DNA from 2 places in the Isoptericola sp. 178 genome. Region 1 is predicted to be linked to the other one. Evidence: predicted binding sites of a transcription regulator. Region 1 holds the regulator's gene; the other holds the start of a gene.
The links. Region 1 encodes HrcA, which represses chaperone genes, less so after heat shock. Its sites were predicted from a motif close to TTNGCACTCGNNNNNNNCGAGTGCNAA; they were not measured.

Region 1 (7,349 bases):
CGGGTGGCGAGCCGGGCCCGCTCGATCTCCGCGAGCAGGGTCCGCAGGGGGTGGGTCCGTCCGACGTCGTCGCTGCGGTACGTGACCACCACCAGCAGCCGGCGGCCCGGGGCGGTGCGCGCGAGGCGGGCCAGGCAGCCGCGGGTGGCGTCGTCGGACCAGTGCAGGTCCTCGATCACGACCACGACGGGCCGTCGCCCGGCGAGCGTGGTGAGCAGTGCGGCGAAGGCCTCCGGGAGGCGTCCGGCCTCCCCGTCCGCCCGGACCTCGACCAGCTCGGGGAGCACGACGCCGAGGGCGTCCGCCGCCGGTCCGGCGGCCTCCAGCGTGGCCTCGGCCCCCAGCGCGGCGACGGCGTCCCGCAGCAGACCCGCGAGCCCGGCGTAGGGCACGGGACCGGCGCCGGAGTCGGCGCACTGGCCCCGCAGGACGAAGGCCGGGTCGGCAGCGGACCCGTCGAGGAGCTCCTCGACGAGGCGCGTCTTGCCGATCCCGGCCTCGCCACCCACGATCACGCACTGGCCGTCGCCGTGCGCGGCCTCGTCGAGGAGGCCACGCAACGTCGCGAGCTCGCTCTCGCGGCCGATCAGCGGGACCCGGCTGACCCTCATGGAGTCATGCTGCCAGCCCCCGGGGCGGTACGCCTCAGGCTGCGCGGACCGCACGGGCCCGGGCCATGCGCAGGCGGTCGAGGGCCACCAGCACGCGGGGGCGCGGAGCCGTGGCGGGGTGCCGGCGGTGCGCCGGTGCCGTCCGCTGGCCGCGCTCGGCCGCCTGACGGCGGTGCTCGGCCTCGCGGACGACCTCGGCCTCCTGCAGGCGGTACATCTGGTGGAACTGCTCCGGGGACATGGTGACCCTCCTTGGTCGGCGGGCCGGGGTGGCTCGCGATGACTCCAGGTTCGGTCCCTGAGGTAGGGGCGTGGATCGGGCATCCGACCGGTCTTCGCCGGCGCGTCGCTCGACAGGCCTGAGGTACCCCCCGGCCCGGGGCGGCGCCCGTCTGAGGTACCCGGAGGGTCAGGCGGGGTGCGCCGCGGACCGGGCCACGACGGCGGCCTCGGTCCGGCTCGTGACACCGAGCTTGCGCAGGATGGCCGAGACGTGCACCGACGCCGTCTTGCGGGAGATGAACAGCCGCTCGGCGATCTGCCCGTTCGTCAGTCCCTCGGCGACCAGCTCCAGCACCTGGCGCTCCCGGTCGGTCAGCGGGTCGGCGCCGGCCTCGGCCGGCCGGCGCCGGGTCGGTGCCGCGAGTCCCGCGTCGTGCAGCAGCGAGGTCGCCCGGGCCAGCAGGGAGCCGGCACCGACGTCGCGCGCGGCCTCCGCGGCGTCACCGAGCAGCTCGCGCGCGCGAGCCTTGTCACCTGCCGCGAGCCGGTGCTCGCCCTCGCGCACGAGGGCGTAGGGGCGCAGGTGCGCCGGGGCGCCGTCGTCGGGACCGAACGCGCTGACCTCGGGCCACGGTGTCCGGCCCAGCTCGGCGGCGAACACCGTCGCCCACAACCGGTGGGTCGGCCAGAAGGCGGCGGCGGCCAGGGCCTCCTCGTACGGTCCGACGTCGACCGCCCGGCCGGTCGCGCGGGCCCGGGCGAGCACCCGGGCGGCGACCGCCAGCACCGTCAGGGCGTACGCCCCGGACAGCCGACCGGGGTCGGCGGCGTGGCGGACCAGGTCGAGCGCGTCGTCGACGTCGTCGCGCGCGAGGGCCAGCTCGGCCAGCGTGGCCGGGGCCCGACCCCGGACCTGCATCTCCACCTCGGCGAACCGCAGCCACACGGCCCGGTGGCGTCGCCCCATCGCCTGGGCGGTCTCGACGTCCCCGCGCCACAGCGTGAGCCACGTCCATCGTTCGGCCAGGTAGACGGCCCAGGCGCTCGGCGAGACCTCGTTCGTGGCCCGCCGGTACCAGGCGTCGGCCTCCTCCCAGCGGCCGAGCCCGATGAGGGCCTCGGCGACGTTGCCCTCCAGCATCGCGCGGCTGCTCCAGCCGGATCCCCCGGCGCGGCCGACCTCGGCACCGGCCGAGGCGGTCCGCAGCGCCTCGGCGAACCGGCCGAGCCGGAGCTGGTGGTCGGAGAGGTTGGTGAAGTAGTGGGCCCGCCCGGCCCAGTCGTCCCCGGAGAGGCGGCGGGACTCCTCGAGCTCGTCGAGGCCGCCCGGGTCGCCCGCGCTCAGCCGGGCGAGACCGCTGGTGTTCAGCAGCAGCGCGGCGGTGGAGCGGTCGCCCGCGGCCGTCGCGGCCTCGTAGCCGCGCCCGGCGGCCGCGACCGCCTCCTGGAAGCGGCCGGCGAGCATCTTGGCGCGGGCGTCCAGGCGCAGCAGCCCGGCGAGCGTCCCGAGGTCGTCCTGCGGTGCCGCCGCGAGCGCCTCCCGGGTCCGGTCCAGGCCCGCGACGTCGCCCGCGCGCAGCTGCTGCACCGCCACGAGCCCGAGGGTGCGGGCCCGGCCCGCGGGGTCGTCGGCCGGCCACTCGTCCAACGCCTGACGCGCCAGCGCCAGGGCCCGGTCGACGTGGGTCGCGACGGTCTCGGCCTCGGCGACGCGCACGAGCAGGTCGTGGTGCGTGGTCCCGGTGACGTCCGCCGCGTCCGGCACGGTGTCCCACAGCTCGAGAGCCCGTTCCCCGAGCCGGACGGCAGCCGCCGGGGCGACGTCGTTCGCGGCGGCGTCCAGGCCGGTCACGGCGGCGGCCAGGGCGCGGTCCGGCACACGGGCGTGCCACCAGTGGTCGGCCTGCTCGACCAGCCGCGGCACGGTGGCCGGACCGGTGGCCAGCGCCTCGGCGTAGGCCGCGTGCAGCCGCCGCCGCTCGGTGGGCAGCAGCTCCGCCTCGACGGCCTCCTGCATCAGGGCGTGACGGAACCCGTAGCCGTCGGGGTCGGCCTGCAGGACCAGGGCGTCGACGGCCTCGCGCGCAGCGGGTTCGGCCCGCTCGAGCGCCTCGTCGCCCAGGACGGCGGCCAGCACGTCACGGCCGGCGCGGACCCCGCCGGCGGCGACCACCCGGCAGAACGCCTGCGCCGCCTCCGACAGGCCCGCGTAGCGCAGCAGCAGGACGTCACGCAGCGAGACGGGGATGTCACCGTCGTAGCAGCAGGCGAGCTCCTCGACGTAGAAGGGCACGCCCTCGGCACGCTCGACCAGCTCGCCCAGGCCCCCGGCGCCGGTCCGGTCCGCGCCGGCCGGTGCGTCGGGGAGCACGGCGCGTGCGAGCTCGACGACCTCCGGGTCGGCGAGGCGCGGCACCTCGACCCGTTCGGCGAGCCGAGCCCGGTCGAGCTCGGCCAGGGTGGTGCGCAGCGGGTGGCGCCGGCCGACGTCGTCGCTGCGGTAGGTGACCAGCACGAGCAGGTGGGTGGACGGGGCGGCGCGGGCGAGCCGCGCGACGGTGGTCCGCGTGACGTCGTCGGACCAGTGCAGGTCCTCGACGACGACCACGACCGTCCGGCGGGCGCAGACCGTCGTCAGCAGGTCGGTGAGCACCTCCGGTACGCGGCCGCCGTCGACGCCGGGCCGCACGGTCACCAGCCGGGGCAGGATCACGCCGAGGGCGTCCGCCGCGGGGCCGGCGGCGTCCAGCACCGCCTCCTCACCGAGCGCGCCGACCAGGTCCCGCAGCACGCCGTCGAGCCCGGCGTAGGGCACGGGGCCCGCGCCGGAGTCGGCGCACTGGCCCCGGGCCACGAGGGTCGTGCCGGTGTCGACGCCGTCGAGGAGCTCCTCGACGAGACGCGTCTTGCCGATCCCGGCCTCACCGGCCACGACGAGGCATCGCCCCGCGCCGTGCGTGGCACCGTCGAGGGCCTCGCGCAGCGCGGCGAGCTCGGGCCGGCGCCCGACCAGGGGGACCTGGCTGACCCTCATGGGGACATGCTGCCAGCCTCCGGGGCGGCACGCCTCGGGCGGGGCGGACCGCCCCGGTCCGGCGGTGCCGCGGGCGGACGAGCGCCGACAGCACCCGGGGACGGGGCCCGGCGACGGGGGGCGGGCATGACGTACCTCACCGGTGACGGCGGGTGACGCCGGACCGTCGCACGAACCGCGTAAGATGGCACTCAGCCCTGGAGAGTGCTAAACCCCCCGGGGCGCCGAGCGAGGGGAGGTCGAGAAGTGAGCGAGGAACGTCGGCTCGAGGTGCTGCGCGCCATCGTCGAGGACTACGTCACCACGCGCGAACCCGTCGGGTCGCGCATGCTCACCGAGCGTCACCGTCTCGGTGTCTCCCCGGCCACGATCCGCAACGACATGGCCGCCCTGGAGGACGCCGGGTACATCGCCCAGCCGCACACGTCGGCCGGCCGGGTGCCCACGGACGCCGGGTACCGGGTGTTCGTCGACCGGCTCGCGGAGGTGCGCCCGCTCAACGTGCCCCAGAAGCGGGCCATCGAGACCTTCCTGTCCGAGGCGATCGACCTCGACGACGTCCTGACCCGTGCCGGGCGGCTGATCGCCCAGCTCACCGGACAGGTCGCCGTGGTGCAGTACCCGTCGCTGCGGCGGTCGGGCCTGCGCCACCTCGAGCTCGTGCCCGTGGCGGACTCCCGGATCCTCGTCGTGGTCATCACCGACACCGGCCGCGTCGAGCAGCGCTACTGCGAGCTGCCGGTGCGACCGGACGGGACCGATGCCGGCACGGACCTCGACGAGGGCACCCTCGGCGAGCTGCGGGCCCGGTTCAACGCGGCCGCCGCCGGCAAGCGCCTCGCCGACCTGACCGGCGTGTTCGCCGGCGTGGTCGAGTCCGTGGGCCCGCGCCTCAGCGGCGTGGCCCAGGCCGTGGCGGACCTCGTCGTCGAGACGCTGGGCGAGGAGGGCGAGGAGCGGATCGTGCTGGCCGGCACGGCCAACCTGGCCCGGTCCGGCGCCACGTTCGAGCAGGGGCTGAGCCCCGTCCTCGAGGCGCTCGAGGAGCAGGTGGTGCTGCTCGGGCTCCTCACCGAGATGGCGACCGACGGGGTCGGGGTGCGGATCGGGCACGAGAACCGGCTCGACGGTCTCACCGAGACCTCCGTCGTCGCCTCCGGTTACGGTAGCGACGGCGACACCGTCGCCTCCCTCGGGTCCATCGGCCCCACCCGCATGGACTACCCGGGCACCATCGCCTCGGTCCGCGCCGTGGCACGCTACCTGTCCCGCGTGCTGCCGAACTGACCACCGGTATCCCTGACCAGACTTTCTCCACGTCACCGAAGAGAGACCTGTGACCGACTACTACGAGATCCTCGGCGTCGAGCGTGACGCCACTCCCGAGCAGATCAAGAAGGCCTACCGCCGCATGGCGCGCGAGCTCCACCCCGACGTCGCGGGTGCCGAGGGCGAGGAGAGGTTCAAGGACGTCGCCCGGGCCTACGAGGTGCTGTCGAACCGCGAGAAGCGCGAGCAGTACGACCTGGGCGTCGACCCGAGCGCACCCGGCGGCGGCGCCGGAGCCGGCTTCGGCCAGGGCTTCGGCTTCCAGGACATCTTCGAGACGTTCTTCGGCGGCGGTCAGGCCAGCGGTCCCGTGCCGCGGGCCCGGCGCGGCCAGGACGCGCTGGTGCGCATGGACATCGACCTCTCCGAGGCCACGTTCGGCGGCAAGCGCGAGCTGCAGGTCGACACCGCCGTGGTGTGCGGCACCTGCGGCGGCAACGGGTGCCGGCCCGGGACCGACGTGCGGACCTGCGAGGTCTGCCACGGCCAGGGCAACGTCCAGCGCGTGGCCCGGTCGTTCCTCGGCCAGGTCATGACGACGGCGCCCTGCGCGGCCTGCCAGGGCTTCGGCACGATCATCCCCGAGCCCTGCGCGGAGTGCTCCGGCGAGGGCCGGGTGCGCTCGCGTCGCTCGCTGACGGTCAACGTCCCCGCGGGCGTGGACACCGGGACCCGGATCAAGCTCGCCGCCCAGGGCGAGGTCGGGCCGGGCGGTGGTCCGGCGGGCGACCTGTACGTCGAGATCCGGGAGAAGGCCCACGACACGTTCGTGCGCCGCGGCGACGACCTGCACTGCACCCTGCCGGTGCCGATGACCGCGGCCGCGCTGGGCACCGTGCTCGAGCTGTCCACCCTCGACGGCCAGCAGGAGATCGACCTGCGTCCGGGCATCCAGCCCGGCGAGATCGTCACCCTCAAGGGCCTCGGCGTGGGGCACCTGCACGGCAACGGTCGCGGCGACCTCAACGTCCACGTCGAGGTCCAGGTGCCGACCTCCCTCGACGAGGAGCAGACCGAGCTGCTGCGCCGGCTGGCGAACCTGCGCGGCGAGGAACGCCCCGACCCGCGGCTGGCCGCGGCCCACCCGGGCGTGTTCTCGCGGCTGCGGGACAAGTTCGCCGGGCGCTAGGCGCGACGTCGTGAGCGCACCGGTCTTCGTCGACCACGGCGTGCCGGCCTCCCTGGCCCCGGGGGCGACCTACGTCCTCGGCGGGGCGGAGGGGCGGCACGCCGGCGTCGTCCAGCGACGGCGCGCCGGTGAGCGGGTCGACGTGGTCGACGGCGCGGGCACCCGCGTGCTCGGCGTCGTCGAGACGGTCGACGGCGGCGAGGTCGCCCTGCGCGTCGAGGACGTGCGGCACGAACCGGCGCCGGCCGTGCGCCTGACCCTCGTGCAGGCGCTGGCCAAGGGCGACCGCGACCACCAGGCGGTCGAGGCCGCGGTCGAGGTCGGGGTCGACGCCGTCGTGCCCTGGCAGGCCGACCGGTCCGTCGTCGTCTGGCGCGGACCGCGGGCCGAGAAGGCGCGCGCCAAGTGGGCCGCCACCGTGCTCGCGGCGGTCAAGCAGTCCCGCCGCGCGTGGCTGCCGCCGGTGGAGGAGCACGTCACCACGCGGACGCTGGCCGCCCGGGTGCGCGACGTCGTCGCCGCGGGCGGTGCCGTCGTCGTCCTGCACGAGGAGGCCACGACACCGCTCGCCGACGTCGCGCTCCCGGAGCCGGCTCTCGGCGCGGACGCGCCTCCCGAGCTGGCGCTCGTCGTCGGCCCCGAGGGCGGGATCTCCACGGAGGAGGTCAGCGCGCTCACCGACGCCGGCGCCGTGACGGCACGGCTCGGCCCGCACGTGCTGCGTACCTCCACGGCGGGTCCCGTCGCCGTGGCGCTCCTGAGCGACCGGCTGGGCCGCTGGCGGTAGCGTGGACGCATGACGACGGAGACCGAGGCGGACTGCCTCTTCTGCAAGATCGTCGCCGGCCTGCAGCCGGCCGACGTCGTGGCCGACACCGAGCGGGTCCTGGCGTTCCGGGACATCGACCCGCAGGCGCCGGTGCACGTGCTCGTCGTGCCCAAGGAGCACCACGGCGACGTGTCCGTCCTGGCCGCCGCCGACCCGGAGCTGCTCGCCGAGGTCGTCGCCGTCGCCGACGAGATC
Region 2 (7,349 bases), on a different contig from region 1:
TGCCGCCGGTCCACCCGCGGCGCTGGGGCACGGCGCTCGCGGTGGGGCTGCCGTTCGTGGTGCTCGCGGCCTTCTACCCGCTCGTGGCGTTCGGGGCCTTCGTCGGCCTGACGGTGCTGTGCCGGATCGTCGGGACTTCGGGCCAGCGGTTCCACGAACGCCGCCAGCGCAAGGGGGTGCGGTCCTCGGACGGCTGGGTCGCCGGTCTGCTGCTGCCCTATCACGCGGTGCTCGGCGCGCTCGGTGTCATCCCGGCGGCCGTGGTCGGCGGCTGCGTCGGACTCCTGGCGACGATGGGCGGGTACTGGTTGTTCGGCGACGGCAACCTGATCGTCGCGCCGTTGGGGGACGTCGAGTCCCGGTCGGTGGGCGGTCGGAACGCGCCCTTCGTGTTCTCGGTGGTGCTGGCCGGAGCGATGCTCGTCGCGCTGCTGGCCACCTGGTTCGGCCCGGCCGGTCGCACCGCACGTGACGGGGCCCGGCGGATCCTCAACAACCTCGCCCCCGGGCTGGCGGGGGCGGCGATCGTCGTGGCGATCTGCCTGGTGGGGTCCTGGGTCCTGTACTCCCAGCTCGTCACCGACCCCGTCGAGATCGTGTGGTGGCCCATGAACAGCGCGCCGTCATTGTTCTGAGACCGGATTCCCAGGATCTCCCCAGGTTCGCTCCCTAGCGTCGGGGCGCGGGGACGCCCCGCCCTCCGCTCCGGGTGGACCGGCCCACGGGTAGGCTGGCCGCCGGATCGCCCCGCCCGACTCGACCCGAAGGATCCGCACCGAGATGTCCAACAAGCAGAACAAGTCGCAGCGCCGGGACGAAGCCCGTGCCGAGGCGCTCGCCGTCCAGCAGCAGCAGGCCCAGCGCGACCGCCGCAACCGGATGATCGTCTTCGCGGCACTCGGCGTGGCGATCGCGGCACTCGTCGCCGTCGCGGTCTTCATCCTCATGGGCGAGGCGGACAAGAAGAGCGTCGAGGACATCCCGCTGGCCGAGGTGGCGGACGTCCCGTCGACGGCGCTGGAGGGTGGCGGCATCCCGGTCGGGTCCGACCTCGTGGCCGGCGGTGAGAACGAGGGAGCGCCCGTCGTCGACGAGTACCTCGACTACATGTGCCCCGTCTGCGGCCAGTTCGAGGAGATCAACGCCGCCGACGTCGAGACGATGCTGACCGAGGGCGACGCGACCGTCGTCTTCCACCCCGTCTCGATCCTGGACCGCATGTCCCAGGGCACCGACTTCTCGACGCGCTCGGCCTCGGCCGCCTACTGGGTGGCCGACCGCGCGCCGGAGTCCTTCTTCGCCTTCAACGAGGCCCTGTTCGTCAACCAGCCCGCCGAGAACACGGAGGGCCTGAGCGACGAGGAGATGGCGTCGATCGCCGAGGAGGCCGGCGTCCCGGCCGACGTCGCTGCCGGCATCGCCGACGGGACCGCCCGCGGCACGTTCGGCCAGTACGTGTACTCGCTGACCAGCGAGGCGTCCGCGAACCCGGACCTGGCGAACGCCAACGGCGGCTTCGGCACGCCGACCATCCTGGTCGACGGCGAGCGCTTCGAGACCTGGAACCAGCCGGGCGCCCTGCTGAGCGCCGTCCAGGGCGACGGTGCCGCCGGCGCCGACGCCGAGGGCGAGTCCGCCGACGAGTGACCTCGCCGTGGGCGTGAGGCCCGTCGCACCGGACGTGAGGCCCGTCGCACCGGAACCGGCGCGGCGGGCCTGACGCCTTCGACGTCCCGGCCGGGTCGTCGTCATCGGTACGATGGTCCCCGCCCGCCGCCTTAGCTCAGCTGGTAGAGCTCCCGTCTTGTAAACGGAAGGTCGTCGGTTCGAACCCGACAGGCGGCTCCACCCGACGGCCCGTCGGTCTGCGACGACGCGGACCGACGGGCCGTCGTCCCGGCGAGCTCATTCCCAGTAGAGCCAGAGCACCCGCCAGCGCACCGGTTCGCCCGTGTCGGGGTCGGTGCCCTCGACGACGTCCCACTTCTCGGGATAGCCGAGCCCCGTGCGGATGGCCTCCCACGCCGCCGTGAAGATCTCGCGCTGCTCGTCGAGCGTGGTTCCCCGCTCGTCGTAGAAGATCACCAGTTCGTCCGACCCATCCCTGCGGGACAGCTTGGCGACGGCACCCGGAGGGGGCGGGTCCCATCCGCCGATGGTCCCGATGATGACGGCGCCGGCTCGGCACAGGTCGTCCATCTGCACCCGGACGTCTTCCTCGGTGGCCTCGGGCAACTTCATGGTCGGTCCAATCCGGGCGCTGCGGCCGTCTGCAGCGCCCTGTCGACGGTGGTGGCCGTCTCTTCACCGTGGACCCCGCCACCGATACTCGCGCGCCGGGAGCTGCCTCCGTGCGGTGAGCACCCGACCCTCCGGCGCGGTCAGCGCTCCGACGGAGGCCACGGCTTCGGCGAGGCCCACTTCGGCGTGCGGCCGTCACCGCTCGACGTGCCCCGGATCCGCCGCTGCACCCACGGCACGACGTGCGCCCGCGCCCACTGGGCGTCCTCGCGGGCCCGCTGGCGCAGCCGCGGCGCCGTGACGGCGGGCATCGGGTCGTCGAAGCGTTCGTCGTCCGGTGCGAGGCCGAGACCCACCAGCGCCGCGTTCGCGACGCGACGGTGCCCCTCGTCGGTGAGGTGGATCCGGTCGTCGGACCACATCCGCAGGTCGAACAGGGACTTCAGGCCCCAGTTGTCCAGCACGTACGCGCCGTGGCGGCGGGCGATCGACCAGATCGTGGCGTTGTACTGACCGACCCGCCCGCTGGTGAAGCTGAGGGTGCCGCCGGCCCGGAACCCGGTGCCCATCAGGACGTCGGTGCCGGAGGCGCGCAGCCGCCTCACCGCGTCCTCCAAGGTCGCCGTCAGGGCGTCGAGGTCGGCCTGGGGGCGCAGGATGTCGTTCCCGCCGCCGACGAGCGAGACGAGGTCCGGCTGCATCTCGAGCGCGACGGGCAGCTGCTCGTCCACGATCTGGCGCAGCTTCTTGCCGCGGATCGCGAGGTTGGCGTACTCGAGGACCTCGTCGCCGCGGCGTTCGGCCAGGTGGTCGGCGAGCCGGTCCGTCCAGCCGCGCTGCACCGCCGTCGTCTCCGTGCCGGCCGGGGCTCGCGTGCCGTCGTCGTACGGGTACGGGTCCCAGAGTCCCTCGGAGAACGAGTCGCCGATCGCGACGTAGCGGGACCACGGGGGGATGCTGTCGTGCGAACTCACGGGGCCATTCTGCACCCCTCGCGGGATCAGTTGCTCAGGGCAGCCGCCAGTCGACCGGCGTCCCTCCCTGCTGCTCGAGAAGGGTGTTGACCCGGGAGAACGGTGCCGACCCGAAGAACCCGCGGTAGGCGGCCAGCGGGCTCGGGTGGGCGGACTCGACGGTGGGCGTGCTGCCCAGCCAGGGCTTCAGCGAGGCGGCGTCACGGCCCCAGAGGATCGCGACGAGCGGTCCGCCGCGTGCCACGAGCGCCTTGATCGCGGCCTCGGTCACCTGCTCCCACCCCTTGCCGCGGTGCGAGGCCGGGCGGCCGGGCTCCACGGTCAGCACCCGGTTGAGCATCATCACACCCTGGTCCGCCCACGGGCTGAGATCGCCGTTCGCCGGAGCCGGGACGCCGACGTCGTCGGCGAGCTCGGTGAAGATGTTCACCAACGACTTCGGCAGCGGGCGGACGTGCGGCTGGACGGAGAAGGACAGGCCCATGGGGTGGCCCGGCGTGGGGTAGGGGTCCTGGCCGACGACGAGCACCCGGACGTCGGCGAGCGGGCGCCGGAAGGCGGCGAACACGTCGGCGGGGGCCGGGAGGTACTGGCGCCCGGCCGCCACCTCGGAGCGCAGGAAGTCGCCCATCGCGTGGATCTGCGGTTCGACGTCGGCCAGGGCCGCGGCCCAGTCCGGCGCCATGACCCGGTCCAGCGGTGGGCGATCGCTCGGGGCCGGGGCGGCCGACGGCGGTGCGCCGGTCGGTGCGGACGGGGCGGTGGCGGCAGGGTCCGGCGTCGTCTCCACGACGGCGACGCTAGCAGGGCGCCGGCGAGGGGCGACGCGCGGGGCCGGGCTGCCGGAGGTGGCGCCCGGAGTGACCCATACTGGGCCGCATGAGCGAGATGCTGGTCCAGGAGGTCGACACCACGACGCAGGCTCCGGCGTCGGACGCCGCCGAGGCGCTGTCCGACCGCGACCGGGAGATCCTGGCTTTCGAGAAGCAGTGGTGGAAGTACGCCGGCTCGAAGGAGCAGGCCGTGCGCGAGCTGTTCGACATGTCGGCCACCCGGTACTACCAGGTGCTCAACGCGCTCATCGACACCCCGGAGGCGCTGGCCCACGACCCCATGCTGGTCAAGCGGCTGCGGCGGCTCCGCGCGACACGTCAGCGGGCCCGCAGCTCGCGCCGTCTCGACGGCTCGCGGGGCTGACGCGGTGCGGCTGAACAGGTTTGGCCGCGTGCTGAACAAGCTCTGTCCTTCCACCCATCCCGACCCGCTACCCTGTGCGGCGTGACGAAGAGCCACTACCCGTACCCGCCTGACGAGTTCGACGTCCGCGGTCCCGAGGGGTCGCCCGTCGGCGTCCACCGCGAGCCCCGCAGCGGGTGGAGCTCGGCCTGGCCGTTCCTGCTGGTCGCCGTCGTCTTCGCCGGTCTGGCGGTCGGCGTCGTGGGGTTCCTGTCCGACGACCCGGGCGGCAGCGAGAACCCGCCGGCCGCGCAGCAGGAGTCCGCGGCGCCCGAGTCCTCCGCGGAGGGTGAGACGTCCGAGGGCGACGGTTCCGGCGAGGAGTCCGGTGACGGCTCCGGCGACGGTTCCGGCGAGGAGTCCGGCGACGGTTCCGGCGAGGAGTCCGGTGACGGCTCCGGCGAGGAGTCGGGCGAGGGTGAGGCGACCGAGGAGCCGGCGGAGGAGCCGGCCCCGGAGCCCAACTACGACGCCTTCATCCGCGTGCTGAACGCGACGACGACCGGGGGGCTGGCCGGAGCCAACGCGGACGTCCTGATCGCCGAGGGCTACACCGACGTCACCCCGGACGACTTCCCGTCGGACCAGACCCCGCCCGCTGTCGACACGGTCTGGTACGCGACGGCCGAGGACGAGGACACGGCGCTCGCCGTGGCGAACTCCTTCGGCATCCCGGCCGAGAACGTCACGCAGGTGGCCGTCGCCAGCGGTGACGTGCTGGTCATCGTTCACAACATGCCCTAGGGCTCAGCGGGACGGCTCGAGGCCGGTGCCCGGCGACGCAGCTCGCGTCGCGGGTGCCGGCCTTCGCCGTTCCGGGAGGGCGTGCGGGCCGGGCGTCCCGACGTCGGGCACCGCTGAGCAGCGCCGTTGTGCGCCGGGGGCGAACATCTTGCACTCTCGGGGTGAGAGTGCCAATAATGTCTTAGCACTCTCGACTGTCGAGTGACAGCCGACCGGAGTGACCCACTCGGTCCATCGGTGAGGCTCGGTCGCGTGCGTGATGTGAACGCACGCGGACGGGTCGTCCGTCGCGGGCACCGGCAGACCACGACACGCCACAGCGGAGGATCAGTCCCCATGGCCAAGATGATTGCGTTCGACGAGGAAGCTCGTCGGAGCATGGAGCGCGGGCTCAACCAGCTCGCCGACACCGTCAAGGTGACGCTCGGCCCCAAGGGCCGCAACGTCGTCCTGGACAAGAAGTGGGGCGCCCCCACGATCACGAACGACGGTGTCTCCATCGCCAAGGAGATCGAGCTCGAGGACGCCTACGAGAAGATCGGCGCCGAGCTCGTCAAGGAGGTCGCCAAGAAGACGGACGACGTCGCGGGTGACGGCACCACCACCGCCACCGTGCTCGCCCAGGCGCTCGTGCGCGAGGGCCTGCGCGTCGTCGCCGCCGGTGCCAACCCGATCGCCGTCAAGCGCGGCATCGAGAAGGCCACCGCCGCGGTGACCGAGCAGCTGCTCAACGCCGCCACCGAGGTCGAGACCAAGGAGCAGATCGCGGCCACGGCCGGCATCTCCGCGGGCGACCCGGCGATCGGCGAGCTCATCGCCGAGGCCCTCGACAAGGTCGGCAAGGAAGGCGTCGTCACCGTAGAGGAGTCGAACACCTTCGGCCTCGAGCTCGAGCTCACCGAGGGCATGCGCTTCGACAAGGGCTTCCTGGCCCGCTACTTCGAGACGGACCCGGAGCGCCAGGAGGCCGTCCTCGAGGACCCGTACGTCCTGATCGTCGAGTCGAAGATCTCGAACGTCAAGGACCTGCTGCCGCTGCTCGACCAGGTCATGAAGACCAACCGGTCGCTGCTGATCATCGCCGAGGACGTCGAGGGCGAGGCCCTGGCGACCCTGGTGCTGAACAAGATCCGCGGCACCTTCAAGTCCGTCGCCGTCAAGGCCCCGGGCTTCGGCGACCGCCGCAAGGCCATGCTGCAGGACATCGCGATCCTCACCGGTGGTCAGGTCATCACCGAGACCGTCGGCCTCAAGCTGGAGAACGCCACGCTCGAGGAGCTCGGCCAGGCGCGCAAGGTCGTCGTCAACAAGGACGAGACCACGATCGTCGAGGGTGCCGGCGACGCCGACCTCATCGAGGGTCGCGTCCAGCAGATCCGCTCCGAGATCGAGAAGTCGGACTCCGACTACGACCGCGAGAAGCTCCAGGAGCGCCTCGCCAAGCTGGCCGGCGGCGTGGCCGTCATCAAGGCCGGTGCGGCCACCGAGGTGGAGCTCAAGGAGCGCAAGCACCGCATCGAGGACGCCGTCCGCAACGCGAAGGCTGCCGTCGAGGAGGGCATCGTCGCCGGTGGCGGCGTGGCCCTGCTGCAGGCCGGTGCCGTGGCGTTCGAGAAGCTCGAGCTGGACGGCGACGAGGCGACCGGTGCGCAGATCGTCAACGCGGCGATCTCGGCCCCGCTGAAGCAGATCGCCATCAATGCCGGCCTCGAGGGCGGCGTCGTGGCGGAGAAGGTCCGCAACCTCCCCTCGGGTCACGGCCTCAACGCCGCGACCGGCGAGTACGAGGACCTGCTGAACGCGGGCGTCAACGACCCCGTCAAGGTCACGCGCTCGGCGCTGCAGAACGCCGCGTCCATCGCCGCGCTGTTCCTCACCACCGAGGCGGTCGTCGCCGACAAGCCGGAGCCGGCCTCGGCCCCGGCCGGTGACGGCGGCATGGGCGACATGGGCGGCATGGGCTTCTGATCCCTGCGCGTCCGGCGCGGTCCTGACCGCGCCTCGCTGCGAACGACGGCGGCCGGTCACCTCTGCGGAGGTGGCCGGCCGCCGTCGTGCGTGGAGCCCCTCGACGTTGCGGGCATGAAATCTGCGCCCTCGGACCACGTCCGGCCCGCAGATTTCATGCCCACAACGATGGGGGAAGGCCGTGGT

Region 2: the regulator HrcA is predicted to act here: its motif matches at 5,343-5,369, upstream of groL (chaperonin GroEL).

The regions. Positions count from the first base shown of each region.
Region 1 covers NZ_JAUQYN010000003.1:653,398-660,746, reverse strand. The annotation lists gene Q6349_RS12290 (AAA family ATPase) at 1-611, opposite strand, end outside; gene Q6349_RS12285 (hypothetical protein) at 646-852, opposite strand; gene Q6349_RS12280 (LuxR family transcriptional regulator) at 1,021-3,867, opposite strand; gene hrcA (heat-inducible transcriptional repressor HrcA) at 4,114-5,154, shown strand; gene dnaJ (molecular chaperone DnaJ) at 5,204-6,325, shown strand; gene Q6349_RS12265 (16S rRNA (uracil(1498)-N(3))-methyltransferase) at 6,336-7,112, shown strand; gene Q6349_RS12260 (histidine triad nucleotide-binding protein) at 7,122-7,349, shown strand, end outside.
Region 2 covers NZ_JAUQYN010000002.1:54,421-61,769, forward strand. The annotation lists gene Q6349_RS04880 (serine/threonine-protein kinase) at 1-635, shown strand, start outside; gene Q6349_RS04885 (thioredoxin domain-containing protein) at 781-1,647, shown strand; tRNA gene Q6349_RS04890 (tRNA-Thr) at 1,773-1,848, shown strand; gene Q6349_RS04895 (hypothetical protein) at 1,906-2,241, opposite strand; gene Q6349_RS04900 (SGNH/GDSL hydrolase family protein) at 2,382-3,215, opposite strand; gene Q6349_RS04905 (uracil-DNA glycosylase) at 3,250-3,912, opposite strand; gene Q6349_RS04910 (DUF3263 domain-containing protein) at 4,104-4,412, shown strand; gene Q6349_RS04915 (LytR C-terminal domain-containing protein) at 4,494-5,195, shown strand; gene groL (chaperonin GroEL) at 5,532-7,163, shown strand.